4 regions of the Limnohabitans sp. 2KL-3 genome follow, and region 3 is predicted to be linked to each of the others. Evidence: predicted binding sites of a transcription regulator. Region 3 holds the regulator's gene; each other region holds the start of a gene.
The links. The regulator sigma-54, encoded in region 3, starts transcription at its own class of promoters, with help from an activator protein. The targets are predictions, from matches to a motif close to TGGCANGNAANCTGCTTT.
Positions count from the first base shown of each region.

Region 1: AMM41_RS03335 (urease subunit gamma) is a predicted target of sigma-54. The motif match lies at 3,296-3,313, and genes of this name have one in related genera.
Region 2: pedF (cytochrome c-550 PedF) is a predicted target of sigma-54. The motif match lies at 3,393-3,410, and genes of this name have one in related genera.
Region 4: glnA (type I glutamate--ammonia ligase) is a predicted target of sigma-54. The motif match lies at 3,029-3,046, and genes of this name have one in related genera.

Region 1 covers NZ_CXON01000002.1:206,954-212,418, forward strand. Annotated here, with positions in the region: gene urtC (urea ABC transporter permease subunit UrtC) at 1-100, opposite strand, end outside; gene urtB (urea ABC transporter permease subunit UrtB) at 109-1,692, opposite strand; gene urtA (urea ABC transporter substrate-binding protein) at 1,854-3,131, opposite strand; gene AMM41_RS03335 (urease subunit gamma) at 3,357-3,659, shown strand; gene AMM41_RS21735 (hypothetical protein) at 3,678-3,848, shown strand; gene AMM41_RS03340 (urease subunit beta) at 3,856-4,161, shown strand; gene ureC (urease subunit alpha) at 4,163-5,465, shown strand, end outside.
Region 2 covers NZ_CXON01000001.1:200,554-206,018, reverse strand. Annotated here, with positions in the region: gene AMM41_RS00915 (MBL fold metallo-hydrolase) at 1-804, shown strand, start outside; gene AMM41_RS00910 (sigma-54-dependent Fis family transcriptional regulator) at 781-3,066, opposite strand; gene pedF (cytochrome c-550 PedF) at 3,504-3,935, shown strand; gene AMM41_RS00900 (substrate-binding periplasmic protein) at 4,109-5,011, shown strand; gene AMM41_RS00895 (PQQ-dependent sugar dehydrogenase) at 5,347-5,465, shown strand, end outside.
Region 3 covers NZ_CXON01000004.1:276,613-282,077, reverse strand. Annotated here, with positions in the region: gene AMM41_RS08375 (THUMP domain-containing class I SAM-dependent RNA methyltransferase) at 1-961, opposite strand, end outside; gene AMM41_RS08370 (RNA polymerase factor sigma-54) at 975-2,516, opposite strand; gene lptB (LPS export ABC transporter ATP-binding protein) at 2,554-3,312, opposite strand; gene lptA (lipopolysaccharide transport periplasmic protein LptA) at 3,309-3,956, opposite strand; gene AMM41_RS08355 (thiol:disulfide interchange protein DsbA/DsbL) at 4,084-4,725, opposite strand; gene AMM41_RS08350 (SPOR domain-containing protein) at 4,777-5,439, opposite strand; gene argS (arginine--tRNA ligase) at 5,451-5,465, opposite strand, start outside.
Region 4 covers NZ_CXON01000003.1:466,192-471,656, reverse strand. Annotated here, with positions in the region: gene AMM41_RS06945 (polysaccharide deacetylase family protein) at 1-19, shown strand, start outside; gene AMM41_RS06940 (sterol desaturase family protein) at 23-985, shown strand; gene AMM41_RS06935 (EI24 domain-containing protein) at 1,034-1,957, shown strand; gene AMM41_RS06930 (competence/damage-inducible protein A) at 1,980-2,804, shown strand; gene glnA (type I glutamate--ammonia ligase) at 3,092-4,507, shown strand; gene AMM41_RS06920 (hypothetical protein) at 4,627-5,193, shown strand; gene glnL (nitrogen regulation protein NR(II)) at 5,190-5,465, shown strand, end outside.

The sequences.
Region 1 (5,465 bases), on a different contig from region 3:
CCAGCACACCGACTGTGATCAGCGCGAGCAAAAACAAAGACCAGGCTTTTCGACCCAGCAAGGGTGCAGGAGTGGGTAATAGGATGTTTGTCATGTTCATGCCCCTGTTCACGCTTCGGCGCTGCGACCCTTCATCGCGAAGATGCCTTGCGGGCGCTTCTGGATGAAGATGATGATGAACACCAACACCGCGATCTTGGCCAGCACCGCACCGGTCCAGCCTTCGAGCAGCTTGTTGGCCAGCCCCAGCCCCAAGGCAGCGTAGACCGTACCTGCCAGCTGGCCCACGCCGCCCAGCACCACCACCATGAACGAGTCCACGATGTAGCTCTGACCCAAGTCAGGGCCCACGTTACCGACCTGGCTGAGTGCACAACCGGCCAGGCCCGCGATGCCAGAACCCAAGGCAAATGCGTAGGTGTCAATGCGTGCGGTGTTGACGCCCATGCACGAAGCCATCGGGCGGTTTTGCGTGACGCCACGCACAAACAAACCCAGGCGCGTTTTGCCAATCAAAAGCGCCATGCCGATCAGCACAGCGGCCGCAAACACGATGATGAGCACCCGGTTCCAGGGCAGTTGCAAATTGGGCAGCAGCTGCAGCGAGCCGCTCATCCACGAGGGGTTTTCCACGCCCACGTTTTGCGCACCAAACAGGCTGCGCACGCCTTGCATGAGCACCAAGCTGATGCCCCAGGTGGCCAACAGGGTTTCAAGAGGGCGGCCATACAAATGCTTGAGCACGGTGCGCTCCATCACGGCCCCCACCAAAGCCGATGCCATGAAAGCCAAAGGGACTGCCGCCAGCAAATACCAGTCAAAGGCGCCCGGCAGGTAGTGGCGAAACGCCGCTTGCACCACATAGGTAGCGTAGGCGCCGATCATCATCAGCTCGCCGTGCGCCATGTTGATCACGCCCATCAGGCCATAGGTGATGGCCAAGCCCAGCGCCACCAGCAGCAAGATGGAGCCCAAACTGGCACCTGTGAACAAGGTGCCCAATCGCTCGCCCCAACGCAGGCTTTGCTGCACGGCAGCCAAGGAGGTCTGAATTTGTTTTTTGACCGATAGGTCTTGCTCTTGAGCCAAGCGCTGGTTGAGCAAGAGCAGTGTTTCGGGTTGCCGACTGGCCGCCAATTCCTGCGCAGCCAGCAAGCGGTCATTGGGGGTCTCGCTGCTGAGCAAGGCAGCCGCACGGGCCTGTCGCACCAAGCTCTTGACCGTCTCGTCAGGCTCGGTGGCCAGCGCTTTGTCAAGCAGGGGCGCACGGCTGGCGTCCGGCTCTTTGAGCAGCGACAAGGCGGCCAGGCGGCGCACCTTCACATCGGTGCTGAACAACTTGAGCGCCGCCAAGGCGGTGTCGAGTTCACCCCGCAAGCGGTTGTTCAGCATCACGTCTTCGGCATCATCGGGCACAGGCACCGATTGGCCGGTGACCGGGTCTGTGCCCTGACCGTCGCGCACGACCAGCACTTGGTCTTTGGCAATTTTGACCACATCGTCGGCCAGCGCTTGCAAATAGGCCGCCGTTTTTTCATCGCCTTGGGCCACCGCTTTGGCCAAGGCTTCAACACGCGCATCGCTCTCTCCAATCGCGATGCCTCGGGCCTCGTCCATCGTCAGAGCATGCGCAGCCGTCAGGCCCCACAGCGCACTGGCGATCAACGCGCCTTTCACAATCCATCTTTTCATTTTGATCATCTCTTGGCCTCACATGACTTTGGCCGTAGGTCGGAGCTTCAGCTCCGACAAGCACCCATGTCGGGGCTGAAGCCACCGACCTACAAAACGCTGTTGCCATTTGGAAAAAGGGAGGGACTGTGCCCTCCCTTTTTCAGAACACGCTCAAACGATCACTTCTTGGCTGGCTCGTCAGGCTTCTTGTCGTTGCCTTCAATGAAGGGGCTCCATGGCTTGGCCTTGACGGGGCCAGGCGTCTTCCACACCACATTGAACTGGCCATCAGCCTTGATCTCGCCGATGAACACCGACTTGTGCAGGTGGTGGTTTTTCTCGTCCATCTTGCTGGTGATGCCGCTAGGAGCCTTGAAGGTTTGTCCGGCCATGGCTGCAATCACTTTGTCGGTGTCGGTGGACTTGGCTTTTTCAACCGCTTGCTTCCACATGTTGATGCCGATGTAAGTCGCTTCCATCGGGTCGTTGGTCAAAGGCTTGTCTTTGTGACCTGCGATGTTTTTGGCCTTGGCGTAAGCCGCCCACTTTTTGGTGAACTCGTCGTTGGCTGGGTTCTTGATGGACATGAAGTAGTTCCATGCCGCCAAGTGACCCACCAAAGGCTTGGTGTCCACGCCACGCAGCTCTTCTTCACCCACCGAGAAGGCCACCACAGGCACGTCTTTGGCCTTCAAGCCTGCATTGCCCAGTTCCTTGTAAAAAGGCACGTTGGAGTCACCGTTGATGGTGGACACCACAGCGGTCTTGCCACCGGCAGAAAATTTCTTCACATCGGCCACGATGGTTTGGTAATCTGAGTGACCAAACGGGGTGTATTTTTCATCGATGTCTTTGTCAGCCACGCCTTTGCTTTTCAGGTAAGCACGCAAGATTTTGTTGGTGGTGCGGGGGTACACATAGTCGGTGCCCAGCAAGACCCAGCGCTTGGCGCCGCCGCCTTCTTTGCTCATCAGGTAGTCCACGGCAGGAATCGCTTGCTGGTTGGGCGCAGCGCCTGTGTAGAACACATTTTTTGACAGCTCTTCGCCTTCGTATTGCACGGGGTAGAACAGCAAGCCGTTCATTTCTTCGACCACCGGCAACACCGATTTGCGAGACACCGATGTCCAGCAACCGAAGATGACCGAGACCTTGTCTTGACCCAGAAGCTGCTTGGTTTTTTCAGCGAACAAAGGCCAGTTGGAAGCCGGGTCCACGATCACGGGCTCGAGCTTTTTGCCGAGCACGCCGCCCTTGGCATTGATCTCATCAATGGCCATGAGCACGGTGTCTTTCAACACGGTTTCAGAGATGGCCATGGTGCCCGACAAGCTGTGCAGCACGCCGACTTTGATGGTGTTGCCCGCTTGCGCTTGGGCTTGGTTTGCAAAACTCAGGCTGCCAGCCACAATGGCTGCAGCAGTTGCGAGGGCTTTAAGATTGCCACGGCGGTTCATCATGTGATCACTCCAATCAGGAAAGTAAATGGATTCAAAAAAGGGCGGAGCGCTTGCAACGCTGCAATTCCTCTTGCAATCACCGTGCCAACTTTTCAAAATGCAGGAATGCACCAGAACATGCCTGAGCGACTTCCTAGGGAAATCACACAGTCCCTATAAAGAGGCATGCTCTTTGCTACATTGATGTTCAGCTCGCCCAACACATTCAAAGCACGCACCAAAATGGAACTCACCCCTCGCGAAAAAGACAAACTGCTGATCTTCACGGCGGCACTTTTGGCCGAACGCCGCAAGGCACGTGGCCTCAAACTCAACTACCCCGAAGCCATCGCGCTGATCAGCGCTGCTGTCATGGAAGGCGCACGCGACGGTAAGACCGTGGCTCAACTCATGAGCGAAGGCCGCACCGTTTTGACGCGTGCCGACGTCATGGATGGCATCGCTGAAATGATCCCCGATATCCAGGTCGAAGCGACTTTTCCGGACGGCACCAAATTGGTGACCGTGCACCAACCCATTGTTTAAAAACACCCAGGAGCTGTCATGAAAAAATTTGCATTCACTTTGTCTTTGGCCTTCACACAGCTGGCCAACACCGCCTTGGCACACGATGGGCACGGCCTGAGTGGCACCCATTGGCACGCCACCGATGTGCTGGGTTTCATCGCCATCGCCGCGGTGCTGGCGGTGGCTGTTTATTTCGGCAAGAAGTGAGCCCCGCATGACCCCCGGAGAACTTTTGATTGACCCCGGTCAGCACGCGCTGAATGTGGGCCGCCGCACCTGCACCCTGGTGGTGCAAAACGCCAGCGACCGCCCGATTCAAGTGGGCTCGCACTACCACTTTGCCGAAACCAATGGTGGCCTGAGCTTTGACCGGGCCGCGGCACGAGGCATGCGTCTGAACATCGCGTCGGGGACCGCGGTGCGCTTTGAACCCGGTCAGCAACGCACCGTCGAATTGGTGGACTATGCGGGAGACCGTGTGGTGTACGGCTTTCGCGGCTTAACGCAAGGGAAACTCTGACATGGCCCACATCGACAAACGCGCTTATGCCGAAATGTTCGGCCCCACCGTGGGCGATCGCGTCCGACTGGCAGATACGGCCTTGGTGATCGAGGTTGAAAAAGACTTCACGCTGCAAGCCGGTGGCTACGGCGAAGAGGTCAAGTTCGGGGGGGGGAAAACCATCCGCGATGGCATGTCGCAATCGCAAAGAACGAACGCCGAAGGTGCGATGGACTGCGTGCTCACCAACGCGCTCATCATCGATCACTGGGGCATCGTCAAAGCCGACATCGGCCTGCGCGGCAACCGCATCGCCGCCATTGGCAAAGCGGGCAACCCTGACACGCAGCCGGGTGTCGACATCATCATCGGCCCCGGCACCGAGATCATCAGCTGCGAAGGCTTGATCGTCACCGCAGGCGGCATTGACTCACACATCCACTTCATCGCGCCCCAACAGATCGACGAAGCGCTGGCCAGCGGTGTGACCACCATGCTGGGCGGCGGCACCGGCCCGGCCACCGGCACCTTTGCCACCACCTGCACGCCTGGCCCTTTCAACATCGAACGCATGATGCAGGCGGCCGATGCCTTTGCGATGAACATTGGCTTTCTGGGCAAGGGCAATGCCAGCTTGCATGCCGCACTGCACGAGCAGATCAGCGCAGGTGCGATTGGCCTCAAGCTCCACGAAGACTGGGGCACCACGCCTGCGGCCATCGACAACTGCCTGAACGTGGCCGAAGAAACCGACACGCAAGTCGCCATCCACACCGACACGCTCAACGAATCGGGCTTTGTGGAAGACACCGTGGCGGCCTTCAAAGGCCGCACCATCCACACCTTCCACACCGAAGGCGCGGGCGGCGGGCATGCCCCCGACATCTTGAAAGTGGTGGGCGAAGCCAACGTGCTGCCGTCTTCGACCAACCCCACACGCCCCTACACCATCAACACGCTCGACGAGCATGTGGACATGCTCATGGTCTGCCACCACCTGGACCCAGCGATTGCCGAGGACCTGGCTTTTGCAGAAAGCCGCATCCGCAAAGAAACCATTGCGGCCGAAGACATCCTGCACGACCTGGGCGCCATCAGCATGATGAGCAGCGACAGCCAAGCCATGGGCCGCGTGGGCGAAGTCATCATCCGCACCTGGCAGACCGCGCACAAGATGAAGCAGCAGCGCGGCAGCCTGCCCGGCGACACCGATCGCCACGACAACGCCCGCGTCAAACGGTACATCGCCAAGTACACGATCAACCCCGCGATTGCGCACGGCATCAGCCACGAAGTGGGCAGCATCGAGGCTGGCAAGTGGG
Region 2 (5,465 bases), on a different contig from region 3:
GTGGTTGTGGCCGCCACTCTCGGCACCCAGCAAGCCATGCGCCAGCGCTGCCCCGATTGCCTGGCGGCCTTGCAGCACGATTTGGGCGAACAGGCCTCGCGCGGCACGCGCATCGTGTTGCCCACCCAGGTGCTGCATGACGGGCAACGGGTGCAGGCTGGCGGCCGAAGCTGGCAGGTGCACGACATGCCCCATGCCCACACCGAAAGCGATTTGGTGCTGTGGTCGGCCCAAGAGGGCATTGTGTTGGCCGGGGGGCTGGTCGATGGCGATGTGCTGCCCGTGTTGGCCCAAGGCAGCGTGCGGGGTTGGCTGCATGCGTTGGACCGCATGCGCGCCTGGCAGCCGCAGTGGCTGGTGGGGCAGCACCTGGTGCGCGGCCCGGGGCAAGTGCAGGCGGCCTTGCAGCGTCAACAGCACTACCTGTGCAGTCTGGTGCGTTACGCCTGGCAGGGCCTGGAGCGGGGCTGGTCAGAGGCCGAGGCGGTGCAGCAAGTGCCTTGGCCTGCGGCTTGGCAGGCTGGTGCGGTGCCCGAACAATCACGGCCGCATAAGGTGCGGCCAGACCGTTCGCCTCTTCAGAAGGCGGCAGAACTGCCAGTCAACGGTCAGCGCAGAGGCGGCCTTTTAGAGACCGAACAGCAGGATAAGGCCCAAGAGGCTTGGACAACGCAGCAGCGCCAGCAACATGTGTTCAACCAACTCCGCGCCTGGCGTGAGGTGGAACTCAGCTGGCTGGAGCAAGCCGAGCGCCCCAGCCCTTGGGCAAGCTGGTGTGCCTTAACCCCAGACGTCGGCCGGTAACTGCTCTTTTTTGCGGTAGATGGTGTTGCGCGACACCCCCAAGAGCTTGGCCGCCGCTGACACATTGCCCTGACATTGGCGCAGTGCATCGGTCATGGCTTGCAGGGCCACGTCTTGCAGGCGTGCGGCGCTGGTGGCTGGTGCGGCGAAAGGGTTCGCGGCGGCGTTCGCGGAAGCTGCGGCAGCCATGGGGTGCTCTGTGGCGGGGGCTTGTGCCACCCACACCGGTGTTGCATGGGCACCGCCTGCAAGGCCCGAGGGCGTCGAAGCCGTGCTGCCGCTGACGGCCGCGCCGGGTGCGAAAAAGCCACGCGGGTGGGCCGATTGCAGCGCCTGCACATCGGCCAAGGGGGGCGCGGCGCAGCCTGCTGCGTGGGGCATGCCCAGCGCGGCCTCTTCGCAAGGCAATGGGTCGGGCGTGCTGGTGTGGGTGAACTGCTGAACTTCGTCCAAAAAGTCATCGGGCAGGTGTTCCACCTCAATTTGGCCGCTGTGGCCCACCATGACCACGGCGGTGCGCAAGAGGTTGTGCAGCTGGCGGAAGTTGCCAGGCCAGCGGTACTGCTTGAACATCGCCATGACGCCGGGCGACACGCTGATGTGCTGTTCGGGCGTGCACAGGTTGAACAAAATCTTGTTGGCCACCACTTCAAAGTCCGAGCGTTCGCGCAAGGCGGGCAAGCGCACCACCAGGCCGTTCAGGCGGTAGTACAGGTCTTCGCGGAACTGGCCCTGGGCGATCAGGGTTTTGAGGTTTTTGTTGGTGGCGCAAATGAGCATCACGTCCACCTCGTATTCCTTGCCCGAGCCCAGCGGTGTGACCCGGCGCTCTTGCAGCACACGCAGCAAACGCGCCTGCAGCTGGGTGGGCATGTCGCCGATTTCGTCCAGAAACAGCGTGCCGCCGTGCGCCATCTGGATCTTGCCGGGGGCGCCACGCCGTTTGGCACCGGTGAACGCGCCTTCTTCGTAGCCAAAGAGTTCGGACTCGATCAGGGTTTCAGGAATGGAGGCGCAGTTGATCGACACAAAGGGCCGCCGTGCCCGTGCCGAGTCGTTGTGGATGGCCTGCGCCAGGATGTCTTTGCCGGTGCCGGTTTCACCCAGGATCATGATCGGGATGTCGCTGCCCTGCACCCGCTGCAGCTTGTGCAGCACGGCGGCCACTTGCGGGTCGCCGGTGTTCAGGTAGTGCAAGCTCGACAAGCTGGCGCGGCCGGCCGCAGCGGCGGTGGTGGCACGGGTGGCCGGGCTGGGGTTGGGGGGCTGCAAGGTTTCCGCTTGCGGATTGGGGTTGCTCTGGGGTGAAGGCTGTGCAGAAAACGCCTCTTGCATGCTGCTGAACCAGTGGCTGGTTTTCAGGCGGGCCTGGCAAAACACCTGCACGCCGTTGTGCATGCACAGGTTCACCGGCTGCCCGGCGGCATGGCGCAGGCGGTCATGAAACTGCGAGATCGGCTGGTTGAACAGTGACGAGAAGGTGTGCGCCTGCATGGCATTGACCGACAGGCCCAGCTGAAACTGGGCACTGCGGTTGGCAGACAAAAAACGTCCGTCCAGCGTGAAGACGATGATGCCTTCGACCAAAGTGCTCAGGAATTCAGGGCGGCTATGAAAGTGAATCCGCATGGCGTCGGGAAACACATTGGCAAACATGTGGTTTTCGATCATTTGCGCCGACATGCGCACCAGCGCCATGGTGTGCTGGTGGTAGCTGCGCTGATCGCCCGTCACGTCCAATGCGCCCATGACCTTGCCGTAGGGGTCAAAGATGGGGGTGCACGAGCAGGTCAGGAACTGGTTGGCTTGCAAAAAGTGGTCGTTCCCATGCACGACCATGGCTTGGCCCTCGGTCAGGGCGGTGCCAATCGCGTTGGTGCCTTTGCTTTGTTCGGACCATTCCACGCCGGGCATCAGGGCCACGCGGGAGGCTTTTTCCAGAAAATCGGCATCGCCCAGCGAGTGCAGGATCAGCCCGTTGCTCGACGTCAGCAGCACCATGCTGTGCGTGTTGGCAATTTGTTCGTACAGGGTTTCCATGACGGGGCTGGCGTGCTGGTAAAGCAGGCGGTTTTCATCACGGGCGTTGGCAATGGCCGGGGCTTGCAGCTGGGAGTAGTCGGGTTTTTCCGAAGCCTGTAGCCCGAAAGAATGGCTGCGCCCGTGCGATTGCAGGATCGCGCTGCGGTGGTGGTCACTGTCCAGCGCATACAGGCCTTGGCCATGGGCCACGGTCGCTGCGCGTGCAGGCATGCTGAGCATGGTGTCTCCTAGGGGATCTATCACCGCCCAGGTGGCGCTGTAGACCTCGTCTAATTCTTGTAGGTTGGCCGAGTCTGTGGATTCGGTCGGAATGCCATGGTCAGGCCTGAAGCTTTCATTTTCTTGACGCAATACAGCTCCCAGGGATCAAAGTGTGTCGTTTTTGGACACATGCAAAACTTCGGCCAAGGGTGAGAGCCATGAAATCCAGCGGGAGACAGGGCTGAATCTTGAAAACTGTCACCATTTGCAACACACCCTGTGACAAGTGACCCCGCGCTTGTGCCATTCGTGACTGCAGGGGGGCGCTGTGGCGGGTAAAAACATGGCACGCAATTTGCCAAGTCAGGACATCCTTTTCAACTTTACGAGTTCATTCCATGAAAATCAGCTCTTTGCGCCTTTCTTGCCTGCGAAACATCTTTCTGGCTTCGGCCATGACCGTGCTGGGGGCCGCTGCGTGGGCCCATGGCGATGTGACCCCCCAAGCGGTGGACACCAAAACCCTGCCCCAACTGGGCAGCAAATGGTTGCCCAGCAACCCGTACAGCACAGGTCCTGCTGCCAAAGAGGCCTTGCGCATTGGCACCTCGGCCTACAACCAGAACTGCGCACGATGCCACGGGCTGGAAGCCATTTCGGGCGGCATTGCCCCCGACTTGCGCAAAATGGATGCCGATTGCACCGGCATGGCCGATGCGCAAAAGAAAAGCGCCTGCCTGGCAGAAATGGACGAGTTTTATGTGGCCACCGTGCGCCGTGGCCGCACCCGCGATGGCCGTGTCTACATGCCCCCCTTTGAGGCGACTTTGAGCCAGGAAGCCATCTGGGCCATCCGCACTTATCTGGAAACGCGCCGCGAAAAATAAGCCATCAGGCCGTTCAGGCTGTAGGTCGGTGGCTTTAGCCCCGACAGAACGCCGAAGCCGAAGCCAGCGATGTCGAACCTAAGGTGCTGAACTGCACCCCTGAAGACGCGCTGCGCCCCATGGCTTGCAACCTTGATTCCCCCATTCCAAATCCACAAATTTCAGGAGACACCATGAACACCCCTTTGCAGCGCAGCCCAGAAGACACAGGTTTGTCGCGTCGCCAATGGCTGACCGGAGCCGCGGCGGCCTGCCTGGGTGGCGGCCTGGTTGCAGCGCCGGCGCAAGCGCAAGAGCTGTTTGACCTCGACAAAGTGCGGGCCAGCGGCATCCTCAAGGTGGCTTTGTACAAAGACAACGCGCCTTACTCTGACGGCAAGGGGCAAGACATGGAGGGCGTTGATGTGGCGCTGGCGCAGGCTTTGGCCGCCGAAATGGGCCTCAAGCTCAGCCTGTTGCCCTTTGATGCCGGTGAAAAAATGAACGATGACCTGCGCAACATGGTGTGGCGTGGCCATTACCTGGGCTATGGCCCGGCCGATGTGATGCTGCATGTGCCGGTGGACAAATTCCTCATGGTGGACAACCGCCAAGCCCTGATATTTGCGCCTTATTCACGCGAGGTGCTGGTGGTGTTTCACGCCCTGGACCGTTTGCCCTCCCTTCAGTCCGGCATGGACCTGCAAGACCTGCCCTTGGCCGCTGAGCGAGGCAGCGGTGCGGCCAGTACCTTGATTGGTTTCAGCGGTGGGCGTTTGCGCTCGCAGGTCAAGATGTTCAATTCCGGCATCGACGCCGCACACAGCGTGATCAAGGGTGAAGCCGCCGCCGCTTACGTGACCCGTGCCCAAGCCGAAACTGCTTTGCGCGCTTCGGGGCGGCCCCCTGCAGGCTTTGGACTGACCCAGTTGACCTTGCCAGGCTTGGCCGATAACGGTTGGCCCATCGGCATGGCCGTGAATGCCAACAACAAGAAACTGGCGCTGGCGCTGGAAAGCGCCTTGCAAAAAGTCCGCGCCGACGGCCGCCTGTTGGCCATGTACCGCGACCGGGGCTTGACCCTGGTGGCACCTTGAAAGCTTGAGTTCATCGGCTGTTGACCCAGTGCCTGCCCCATTGGGCGAAAACCTGCCTGCGCTCACAGTGTGAGTCGCTTGGCTTGGTCAGACCTGATGGGCAGCGCATCTCAGGGTTTGAGCGCCGCAGTGCTTGTCAGTCTCGGATGAGACAAAAATTCCATACATTTTTTTTAGAAAAGGTCAAATTTTTTTCATCTCATAAATGGGTTTTGGAAGGGTTTTCACCAAGGTTGAGTGCGAGTCTTTGGCCTAAATTGGAGCATGCCAAGTTCCTGCATTTGGGACTTTTCAAATGGCGTCAACCGATCGATTCCAAAGATCAATAACAGGAGATGAACGTGAAAATGACCCGACTCAGTGCTGCATTGCTCGCAGCCGCCCTGTCGACTGGGGCCTATGCCCAAGCTGGCAAAGACAATCTCAACACGATGAAGCAGATGAAGGTCGCCAC
Region 3 (5,465 bases):
CGGCCACACCCGCTGCGGCAATGCGTTCGCCATAGGGCGGGTTGAGCAGCATGACGCCGGGCGTCTCGCTGGGGGGCATGCGTTGCAGCGCATCACCACCTCGGAACTCGATCACGCCGGACACGCCAGCACGCTCGGCATTGCGCTCCGAAAAGTCGACCATGCGGAAGGCCACATCGCTTCCAAAGACGGGCGCGGTGGGTTCGTGTTCCAGGTCACGGGCTTCTTCGATCAGGCCTTGCCAGACGTGGTTCTGGAAGGGCAGCAATTTCTCGAAGCCAAAGCGGCGTTGCAAACCTGGGGCGATGCCGCAGGCGATTTGCGCCGCTTCGATCGGGATGGTGCCGCTGCCGCAGCAGGGGTCGTACAGGGGCACGGTGGCGTCCCAGCCGCTGGCCGCGATCATGGCGGCGGCCAGGGTTTCTTTCAAAGGCGCATCGCCCTTGTCGGTGCGCCAGCCGCGCTTGAACAGCGGCTCGCCCGAGGTGTCGATGTAGAGCGTGGCCGTTTCGGGGGTCAGGTGCGCGTAGATGCGCACGTCGGGCCAGCTGGTGTCGACGCTGGGACGCTCGCCGCGCTTGGCGCGAAAGCGGTCGGCTACCGCGTCTTTGATTTTGAGCGCCGCAAAGTTCAGGCTGGTCAGTGGGCTGTGCTGCGCCGTGATGTCGATCTTGAAGGTTTGCTTGGGCGTGAACCAGATTTCCCAAGCCACTTCGCTGGCTGCGCGGTACAGGTCGTTTTCGTTGCGGTAATCGGTGACCGACAGCTGCACCAGCACGCGCTGGGTCAGGCGGCTGTGCAGGTTGATGCGCAGGGCGTCGCGCCACGAGGCGCGGGCCATCACGCCGCCGCGCCCGGTCATCAGGTCGTGGCCCGTGAGGCCGGTGATGGCGTGGACCTCGTCGGCCAAAAAGCCCTCAACGCCAGCGGCGCAGGGCATGAACAGGTTCAATGAATTCACGGGGAAAGTCTTCTCAAAGGGTTTTGCGCAGGTTGGCGGGCGCGATCTTCAGGGCTTCGCGGTACTTGGCCACCGTGCGACGTGCGCAGTCGATGCCTTGCTCTTTCAGCATCTCGGAAATTTGGTTGTCCGACAGGGGTTTGGCGGGTTTTTCAGCCGCAACAAACTGCTTGATGAGCGCCCGCACGGCGGTGCTCGACGCGGCGCTGCCGCTGTCGGTGCCCAGGCCCGAGCCAAAGAAATACTTCAACTCAAACGTGCCTTGCGGCGTGGACATGTATTTGGCCGTGGTCACACGGCTGATGGTGGACTCGTGCATGCCCAGCTCGTCGGCAATTTCGCGCAGCACCAGTGGGCGCATGGCCAGAGCGCCGTGCGTCAAAAAGTTCTTTTGTCGCTCGACGATGGCGGTGGACACGCGCAAGATGGTGTCAAAGCGCTGCTGGATGTTCTTGATGAACCAGCGGGCTTCTTGCAGACGTTGCTGCAAGCCCGCGTGGCTGTCGCCCTTGCCGCCGCGCAGGGCGTTGGCATAGATGTCGTGTACACGCAGCTTGGGCATCACGTCGGGGTTGAGCTGGATTCGAAATTTGGGTGTGCCGGTTTTGCTGGTGTTGACCACCAGCACATCGGGAATGATGATGTTGCGCTCGGCCTGCACAAAGGGCCGGCCCGGTTTGGGTTCAAGCCGGGCAATGAAGGGAATGGCGGCTTTGACCACGGCTTCGCTCAAGCCACAGGCCAGCGCCAAACGCTTGTAGTCGCGCTTGGCCAGCATGTCCAGCGGCTGGGCGCAGATGGCCAGTGCCGCTTGGGCCACTTCGTCGTCGGGGGAGTCCTGCAGACAGGCTTTGACCTGGATGCGCAGGCATTCGGCCAAGTCGCGTGCACCCACGCCCACGGGTTCGAGCGATTGCAGCAAGCCCAGCGCCACCGTGAATCGGTGCACCAGCTCGTCGATTTGTTCAAGGTCGTCAGTGCCGGCCAGGCTGGCGGCCAGTTCGGGCAGGGTGTCGGTCAGGTAGCCATCGTCGTTGAGCGACTCGATCAAAAAGCGCAGCGCAGCGCGGTCAATCTCGGACAAGCGCAACGACAAGGCCTGGCGGTGCAAAAAGTCGGTCAGAGAGCCGCTGCTGCCGGCCAGGTCGATGGCGTCGGCGGTTTCTTCGCCGTTGTTTTGGCGTGGGGTGGCGTCGCCGCCCCATTCGCTGTCGTCGGGGCGCATGTCCACGCTGCCGTCGCCGTCCCAGCTTTCGGCCACATCGGTCACGGCTTCGTCACGGGCTTCGTTGGCGTTGTCCTCGCTGCTGCTGGCGCTGCTGGCGCTTTCGCTCACGCGGTCGCCCAAACTGACGTGGGTGTCGGCCTGGTCCAGACCAAAGGCTTCGGCAGGCGCTTCTTCCTCGGTGCGTTCAAGAAACGGGTTCTCGTCCAGCATCTGGTCCACCTCTTGCGACAGCTCCAGCGTGGACAGTTGCAGCAGGCGGATCGATTGTTGCAGCTGGGGCGTGAGCGCCAAGTGCTGGGACATGCGCAGCGACAGGCCGGGCTTCATGGCTGTGCTTTCGTGTCAAGGCGTTGGGATGGGTGCATCACATGCGGAAGTGTTCGCCCAGGTACACCCGGCGCACATCGGCATTGGCCACGATTTCCTCGGGTGTGCCTTCGGCCAGCACGCGGCCTTCACTGATGATGAACGCGTGATCGCAAATGCCCAGGGTCTCGCGCACATTGTGGTCGGTGATGAGCACGCCAATGCCGCGTTGCTTGAGGAAGGCGATGATGCGCTGGATCTCGATCACGGCGATCGGGTCGATGCCGGCAAAAGGCTCATCCAGCAAAATAAAGCGCGGGTCGGTGGCCAAGGCGCGGGCAATTTCGACGCGGCGGCGCTCGCCGCCCGACAGCGCCACCGAGGGGGAGTCGCGCAGGTGGTCCACCCGCAAATCGGCCAGCAGTTCGCTCAGGCGTTTTTCGATTTCGGCATGGGCCAAAGGGCGGCCTTGGCCATCGGTTTGCAGCTCAAGAATGGCCCGCACGTTGTCGGCCACGGACAGTTTTCTAAAAATCGAGGCTTCTTGTGGCAAATAAGACAAGCCCATGCGTGAGCGCTTGTGAATCGGCATGCGCGTGACGTCTTGCCCATCGATCAGAATTTGCCCCCCGTCGGCGCTGACCAAGCCCACGATCATGTAAAACGAAGTGGTTTTGCCTGCGCCATTGGGGCCCAGCAAACCGACCACTTCACCTTTGTCGACTTGCACCGACACGTCGTGCACCACTTTGCGACTGCCGTAAGCTTTTTTGAGGTGCCGGGCTTCCAGGCGGCTGGTGAACGGGGCCTGGCTCATGGTTTGGATGGCGTGGCAAGGCCAGGGCTGTTGCGCAAAACGGGACGCGGTGCGGTCTGGGCTGGAGCGGCCGCAGGGGCCGATGGGTTTTGACGAGGCGTCAAGGTGGCCCGCACACGCTGGTCCCGGGCGTTCGGGCTGTCTTGTGTCCGGCCATCCACCTGAATCACTTCGGTGGTGTTGTTGAACACAATGGTTTGCCCCTGAATTTGGTCTGCCACCACGGTGCCACGAAGCATGCGCACTTCGGCGCGTTTGACCAGGGTGACCACATCGGCTTGGTTGTCATAGGTGAGGGTTTCGGCCTCGCCTTCGGTGAATTCCTCCAGACCTTCGCGTTTTTGACGAAAGAACACCCGTTCATTGGGGGCCGCCCACAAGCGGGCCACTTGTTTGCCTTGGCTGTCTTGCTGAACTTCCATGCGGTCGGCCCGCAACACCAGGGTGCCTTTGGTGGCGACCACTTGGCCGTTGAATTGCGTCAGTTGTTTGTTGTCGTCGTGCCGCATGCTGTCGGCTTCAATGTGCATGGGCTTGTCGCGGTCAGCTTTCTCAGCCCATGCAGGCAGGCTCAACCCGCCCAGGCCCATGAGCATGGCGCTCAAGACGACGGTCAAAAAAGGGGTGTGGAATGTGGAGGGCATGAATCTTGCTGGACAATCGTTCGATTGTAGGCCCAAGCCTTGACGATCGGCTGCCAGCACGCCCGTGGCCCAAGAAAAACCCGGGATGGATGCTGTGCGAGCACCCATCCTCAGGCTGGGGGCGGCCTCAGCGTGCCGTGCGGGTTTGGGCGATGAGGGATTCGGCCACCTTCAGGGCGCGGTCCATGCTGCCAGCCAAGGTGCCATCAACGTAATAGCGACCCGCTACGCCCAAAGAGGGCACGCCTTCGATTTTGAAGTCGTTTTGCAGTTGCACCGCCCGTTTGCATTTGGTCGCCACGCCAAATGATTTGTAAATTTCATTGAACTTGGCTTTGTCGATGCCTTGCTTTTCAATCCAGGACAGCACCGCCGCGTCGGTGTTCAGCATGAGTTTTTCGCCGTGGATGGCGGTGAACACGCGCACATGCATTTTTTCAACCAAATCCATGGCCTCGAGCGTGAAGTAAAGGCGTTGTTGCGGGGCGAAGTCTTCGCGAAAGGCCACTGGAATGCGACGCACGGCCACGTCTTTGGGGGCATTTTTTGCCCATTGCGCAAATTGGGGCTCAAAAGCGTTGCAGTGAGGGCAGCTGTACCAGAAGAATTCAAGCACTTCAATTTTGCCGGCACCCGCATCGGTGGCCAATGGCTTGTCGAGCGTGATGTAGTCCTTGCCCGATTTGAAAGCTTGCTGCGCCCAGGCAGGCAAGCTGCCCAAGAACGCGGCTGTGGACAGCAAGGCGGTGGAAAAAAAGCGACGTTTCATCAAGGCTCCTTGGGTTTCAGCGACCCTTTGGGCGCTGGTGTTCATGTCATGTCAACGCTGCAATCGCACAAGCGTGTTGTCAATGCCGTTGGCATCCATTTTGGCCCGTGCGCGTTCTGCAGCATTTTTGTCTTCAAAAGGCCCCATCCGGACGCGGTAAACGATGCGTCCGCCTTGATCGCGCTCAGACACTTTGGCATCCATGCCCAACATGGCGAGTTTGGCTTTTTGCGCATCGGCGTCGGCACTGGTGCGGTAGGCCCCGGCCTGGACCAAGTAGTCAAAAGGTTCATTGGCACTGGCTTTGGTGACGGGGGTGCTCAAGGTGGTTTTGGCTTTGGCCAGATCACCCAGGGGGTCGGCAGTCACGGCGGCAGGGCGGGGCTCGGCTTTGGGCGTGTCTGCGGGAGCTTTGTCGGCAGGTTTTTCGGCCAGCTTGTCTTTGGGCTGGTCGTCCACCACAGGTGCTTTGGTTTCAGGCAGGGGCGCAATCTCTTCGGCGGCTTTGGGCTGCAACACGCTGTTGGGGTTCCAGTCCTTGTTTTTGCGCGTTTCCTGCACGTCCTGGTCGCTGGTGCGTGGTTGGTTTTTGTTGGAAAACGGTGTGGGCACCTTGGTCACGTAAATGGCCACAGCCATGGCCACGGACAAGCCCAGGACCAATCCGATGATGAAACCCAGAAAAGTACCGCCGCGTTGAGATTGAGCAATCATGGCAAATCCATTCACATTTTTTGGGG
Region 4 (5,465 bases), on a different contig from region 3:
TCAACCTTCAGGAAAATGAGGCATGGACGCTCTGATTGAAACTTTTGCCACTCTGCAACAGACGCTTTTTGAAGCCTGGGTGCAGCCTTTGGTTTTTGGCATGGGCCAAGGGCATTTGCTCGACAAGGCCTTTGAAGGGGCCGGTTGGTTGGTCGTGGGTTTGTTGCAAATCTTGATCTTGGTGCTGGTCATCGGTCCACTCCAACGCCTTTGGCCCGCTGAGCCTGTGGTGTTTCCAAAGGCCATCAGGGTGGATGTGGTCTACACCTTGATCCATCGCCTGGGTTTGTTCAAATTGGTGATGTTTTTCACTTTGGACCATGCGTTTGAGCAAGGCTGGGGTTTGCTGCGCGCCATGGGCTGGCCGACTTTTCACCTGGATGCGCTGTGGCCCGGTGTGACCGATCAGGCCTTGGTCAGTTTTGTTCTGTACCTGGTGTTCTTCGATTTTGTTCACTACTGGCTTCATCGGGCACAGCATCAGTCCAACACCTGGTGGGCTTTGCACAGCTTGCACCATTCGCAGCGGCAAATGACCATGTGGAGCGACAACCGCAACCACTTGCTCGATGACATGGTGACCAGTTTGATTCTGTCGACTGTGGCGGTGCTTCTGGGCGTGGGCCCGGGGCAGTTTGTCGCCTTGGTGGCCATCAGCCAGTTGAGCGAAAGCTTTCAGCATGCCAATTTGCGCATTGGGTTTGGCCCTTGGGGTGAGCGGCTGTGGGTCAGTCCGCGCTTTCACCGGCGGCACCACAGCATTGGCATCGGTCATGAGTTTGATGTGAAGGGCCAAAAAGTGTTGGGGGGCTGCAATTTTGGTGTCTTGCTGCCTTGGTGGGACGTGCTGTTCGGGACCGCCGATTTTCAGCAGCGCTACGACCCCACGGGGGTGCGTGACCAAGTGGAGCAGGGGCGTGATTACGGTGACGGGTTTTGGGCGCAGCAGCGCCAGGGTTGGCGGCGCTTGTGGGGGCGAGCCTGATGGCTTGGGGCGGTTCGGCTTTGGCGCAGTGCTGTTAAGCTTTCATCCATGAAATTGTTGATGGACTCCTTTTGGCGTGCTGCGGTGTATTGCCTCTACCCCCGGGTGATTGGCTTGTCCTTTTTGCCCTTGGTGCTGATCGTGGCGCTGTCTTGGTTGCTGGGTTATTTTTATTGGGACCTTGCCGTGACTTGGGTCCGCACTTGGCTGGATGCCTCGAGTTGGTTGGAGGTGGTGTGGCGTTGGCTCGAAGGCATTGGCTTGCCGCAATTGAAAACCGTGGTGGCCCCCTTGTTGGTGATTTTTTCAGTCACCCCTTTGGTGGTGGCAGCTTCCTTGGTGGCGGTGTCTTTGCTGATGACCCCTGCGTTGACCCGTTTGGTGGCCGATCGGCGATTTCCCGGTCTTGAGCGCAAACGAGGCGGCAGTTTTTTGTTCAGTTTGTGGTGGACTGTTTTGTCTTTGATGCTGGCGCTGGGGGCCTTGTTGTTGACATTGCCCATGTGGCTGGTCCCCCCATTGGCCATGGTCTTGCCGGCTTGCATTTGGGGCTGGCTGACCTACCGCGTCATGGCTTTTGATGTGTTGGCCGAATTTGCCAGCGCCCAAGAGCGGCAAACCCTGATGGCACGCCACCGCATGAGTCTTTTAGGCATGGGCGTGTTCACGGGCTTGATGGGTGCTGCACCCAGTTTGGTGTGGGCCTCGGGGGCGCTGTTTGCAGCCGCTTTTGTGATTTTGGTGCCCATCGCCATTTGGATTTACACCTTGGTGTTTGCATTTTCCTCACTGTGGTTTGCCCATTTTGTGCTGTTGGCCTTGCACCAGTTGCGCAGCGAGCCACCCTTGGACGACTTGGCCGGTTCCATGCCCTTGGCGCCGACTTCACCACACAGTTCTGCGCGTTTTGGAAATTCCGAGTTCAAGCCGGTCCATGATGTGACCGATGTCCAGGCCCGCGCCGCTGATTGATCCACTCTGAAGGATTTGACCCATGACCTCCACAAGCCCAGTTTTTGGCCTGATCATCATTGGCGATGAAATCATGTCAGGCAAACGCCAAGACAAGCACATGCCCAAAGTCATCGAGCTGATGTCTGCGCGGGGCCTGAATTTGTCGTGGTCTGAATACGTGGGTGATTCACCCGAGCGCATCACGGCCACCCTTCAAAGGGCGTTTGCATCATCGGATGTGGTGTTCAGTTGCGGCGGCATTGGTGCCACACCCGACGACCACACCCGCCAGTGTGCCGCTCAGGCTTTGTCTGTGCCCTTGGCCTTGCACCCGCAAGCCAAGCTCTTGATCCAAGAGCGCATGCAAGACACGGCCAAAGAGCAGGGCACGGTCTACGACCCTGATCGGCCAGACAACGTCCATCGACTGAACATGGGGGTGTTTCCGCAAGGCGCAGCCATCATCCGCAATCCCTACAACAAGATCCCTGGTTTCAGTTGTCTGGGGGCCGGAGGTGGGGCGGTGCACTTTGTGCCGGGTTTTCCGGTCATGGCGTGGCCCATGATCGAGTCGGTTCTGGACAGCCAATACAGTGCTTTTTTTCGACAGGGCGCCTATGTCGAAAAATCCGTGATCATTTTGGGGGCCATGGAGGCCACGCTCACACCTTTGATGGAGTCGATTGAGGTTGCGCATCCCGGCGTCAAAGTGTTCAGTTTGCCCAGTGTGGATCATCCTCAATGGGGCCGTCACATTGAGTTGGGGGTCAAAGGTGAACCGGATTTGGCCGATGCGGCTTACCGAGCACTGCGTGAGGGGCTGTCTTCCTTTTCTTTGACGTATGGCCCTGAATTGGTGCGATAAATTTATTTGCACCAAATAAGTGCATTTATGCATCGTTCGGGTGCATTGATGTCGCCCCGTTGGGCGTCTCTGGAACCCGTTTCGGGGCAACAGTGACTGATCGAGGCCCTGTTCCTCAAGCCGGGTCCCTTGTGATACTGGCTTTTTTCCGAGTGATGCAGGGCCAATGGGCTCAGCTCAAGGCACAATTGCAGCTTGTTCAAATGTGGTTGACTGAGTCAAGTTGGCACAAAAACTGCAAGAACTCTGTGTTAGCTTTTTAACCCCTTTCCATTCAGGAGAATTTGATGGCCAAGACCGTCGCAGACGTGATGAAGATGGTGAAAGAGAACGAAGTCAAGTTCGTTGACTTCCGTTTCACCGATACCCGTGGCAAATGGCAGCACATCACTGCGCCCGTGTCGCAGTTTGACGAAAGCAAGTTCGAAGACGGTCAAGCTTTTGACGGCTCTTCCATCGCTGGCTGGAAAGGCATCGAAGCCTCCGACATGCTGTTGATCCCTGACGCCAACAGCGCCTTCATTGACCCCTTCTTCGAAGAAGTCACTCTGGTTTTGATCTGCGACGTGATCGAACCCACCGACGGCAAAGCCTACGAGCGTGACCCACGCTCCATTGCCAAGCGTGCTGAGACTTACCTCAAGCAAGCTGGCCTGGGCGACACCGCTTTCTTCGGTCCAGAACCCGAATTCTTCTTGTTCGACGACGTGCGTTGGAGCACCGAGCCGAACAACACCTTCTACGCCATCGACGAAGCCGAAGCCCCATGGAACAGCGGCACCAAGATGGAAAACGGTAACAGCGGTCACCGCAACCGCGTCAAGGGTGGCTACTTCCCAGTGCCTCCCGTGGACAGCACGCACGACATGCGCAGCGAGATGTCTTTGATTTTGGAATCCATTGGCATTCCGGTCGAAGTGCACCACCACGAAGTGGCTGGCGCGGGTCAGTGCGAAATCGGTACACGCTTCTCGACCTTGGTTGAGCGTGCCGACTGGACCCTGATGCAAAAGTACGTGATCCACAACGTGGCCAACGCGTATGGCAAAACCGCCACCTTCATGCCCAAGCCTTACGCTGGCGACAACGGCTCCGGCATGCACGTTCACCAGTCCGTCTGGAAAGACGGCAAGAACCTGTTTGCGGGCAACGGTTACGCTGGTTTGTCTGAATTCGCCCTGTTCTACATCGGCGGCATCATCAAGCACGCTCGCGCCCTGAACGCGATCACCAACCCTGGCACCAACAGCTACAAGCGCTTGGTGCCTCACTACGAAGCGCCAGTGAAATTGGCTTACTCGGCCAAGAACCGCTCCGCTTCGATCCGCATCCCCAACGTCGCCAGCGACAAGGGCCGCCGCGTGGAAGCCCGCTTCCCCGATCCATTGTGCAACCCATATCTCGGCTTTGCTGCCTTGTTGATGGCGGGCCTGGACGGCGTGGAAAACAAGATCCATCCCGGCGAAGCAGCGACCAAAGACCTGTACCACCTGCCTCCAGAAGAAGACAAGTTGGTGCCCACTGTGTGCTCTAGCTTGGACCAAGCTCTGGAAGCCCTCAACGCTGACCGCGCTTTCTTGACCAAAGGCGGCGTGTTCACCGATTCGTGGATCGACGCTTACATCGACTTGAAGATGCAAGAAGTCAACCGCGCTCGTGTGGAAGTGTCTCCCGTCGAGTACGACATGTACTACTCGCTGTAATCCGGCTCATGCACGGATTGCACAGCGCAGTGCAAAAAAAGGACGGCTGAGGCCGTCCTTTTTTTTGATTCAAAATGACAGTGGCCAAGATGGCCGGTTTTGCTTGCAGGAGTTTGTCCATGATGCATTGGCGTTTTCTTGAGGGACATCGGGTCAAGTGGGTAACGCTGTGCTTGGCTTGGGTGTTGAGCATGGTGGGCGCTTCAGCTCAAGCTCAAGCGGTGATTTACCGGTGTGGCCAGGAATACACCAATGCACCACGCAGCACCACCCAATGTGAACCCTTGTCCACACAGGCCATCATGGTGGTTCCCGGAACACAGCCGTCAGGCACCGCCTTGGCCGCACGCCGCCCTGTGGTGCCCGATGTCGCCCCAGTTCAGCCTGAGCGCACCAAATCAGAGCCTGCGCGGGCCGTGCCACCGGAGCAAGCTGAGCGCGATGCGCAAGCCCGCACCCTGGTGGTTCAGGAGTTGGAAAAAGCCCGGCAGCAGCTTCAGCAACTGACGCAGGAGTACAACGAGGGTGAGCCTGTCAAATGGGCTGCAGAGGCTCGCAACCATCAAAAATACCTGGACCGTGTGGCCTCACTCAAAGCGGCCATGGCGCGAACAGAACGCGATATCGACAGCTTGCAACGTGAACTGGCCCGTCGCCCCCTGTTGGCCAGGACCACCACGCCATGAACAGTCCTGTGTCCCGATTTCTGGCTTTGGACCTGCTGGCCACGCCCGTGGCCGTGCTGGACGGTCAAGGCATGGTTCGCTTTGTCAATGCCGCTTTGGAAGACGCGATGGGTTTGTCGCGGCGCTCTTTGTTTGGGGTTTATTTGCCCGATTACTTTGTGGATCCCCAGCCCATGGTGACGGCCTTGGTGGGGGCGCAGTCCAATGAGTTTGCAGCCTTGCGATACGAGGCGCAGTTGCGGCGAATTTTGCACAACGACGCTTTGCCCGTG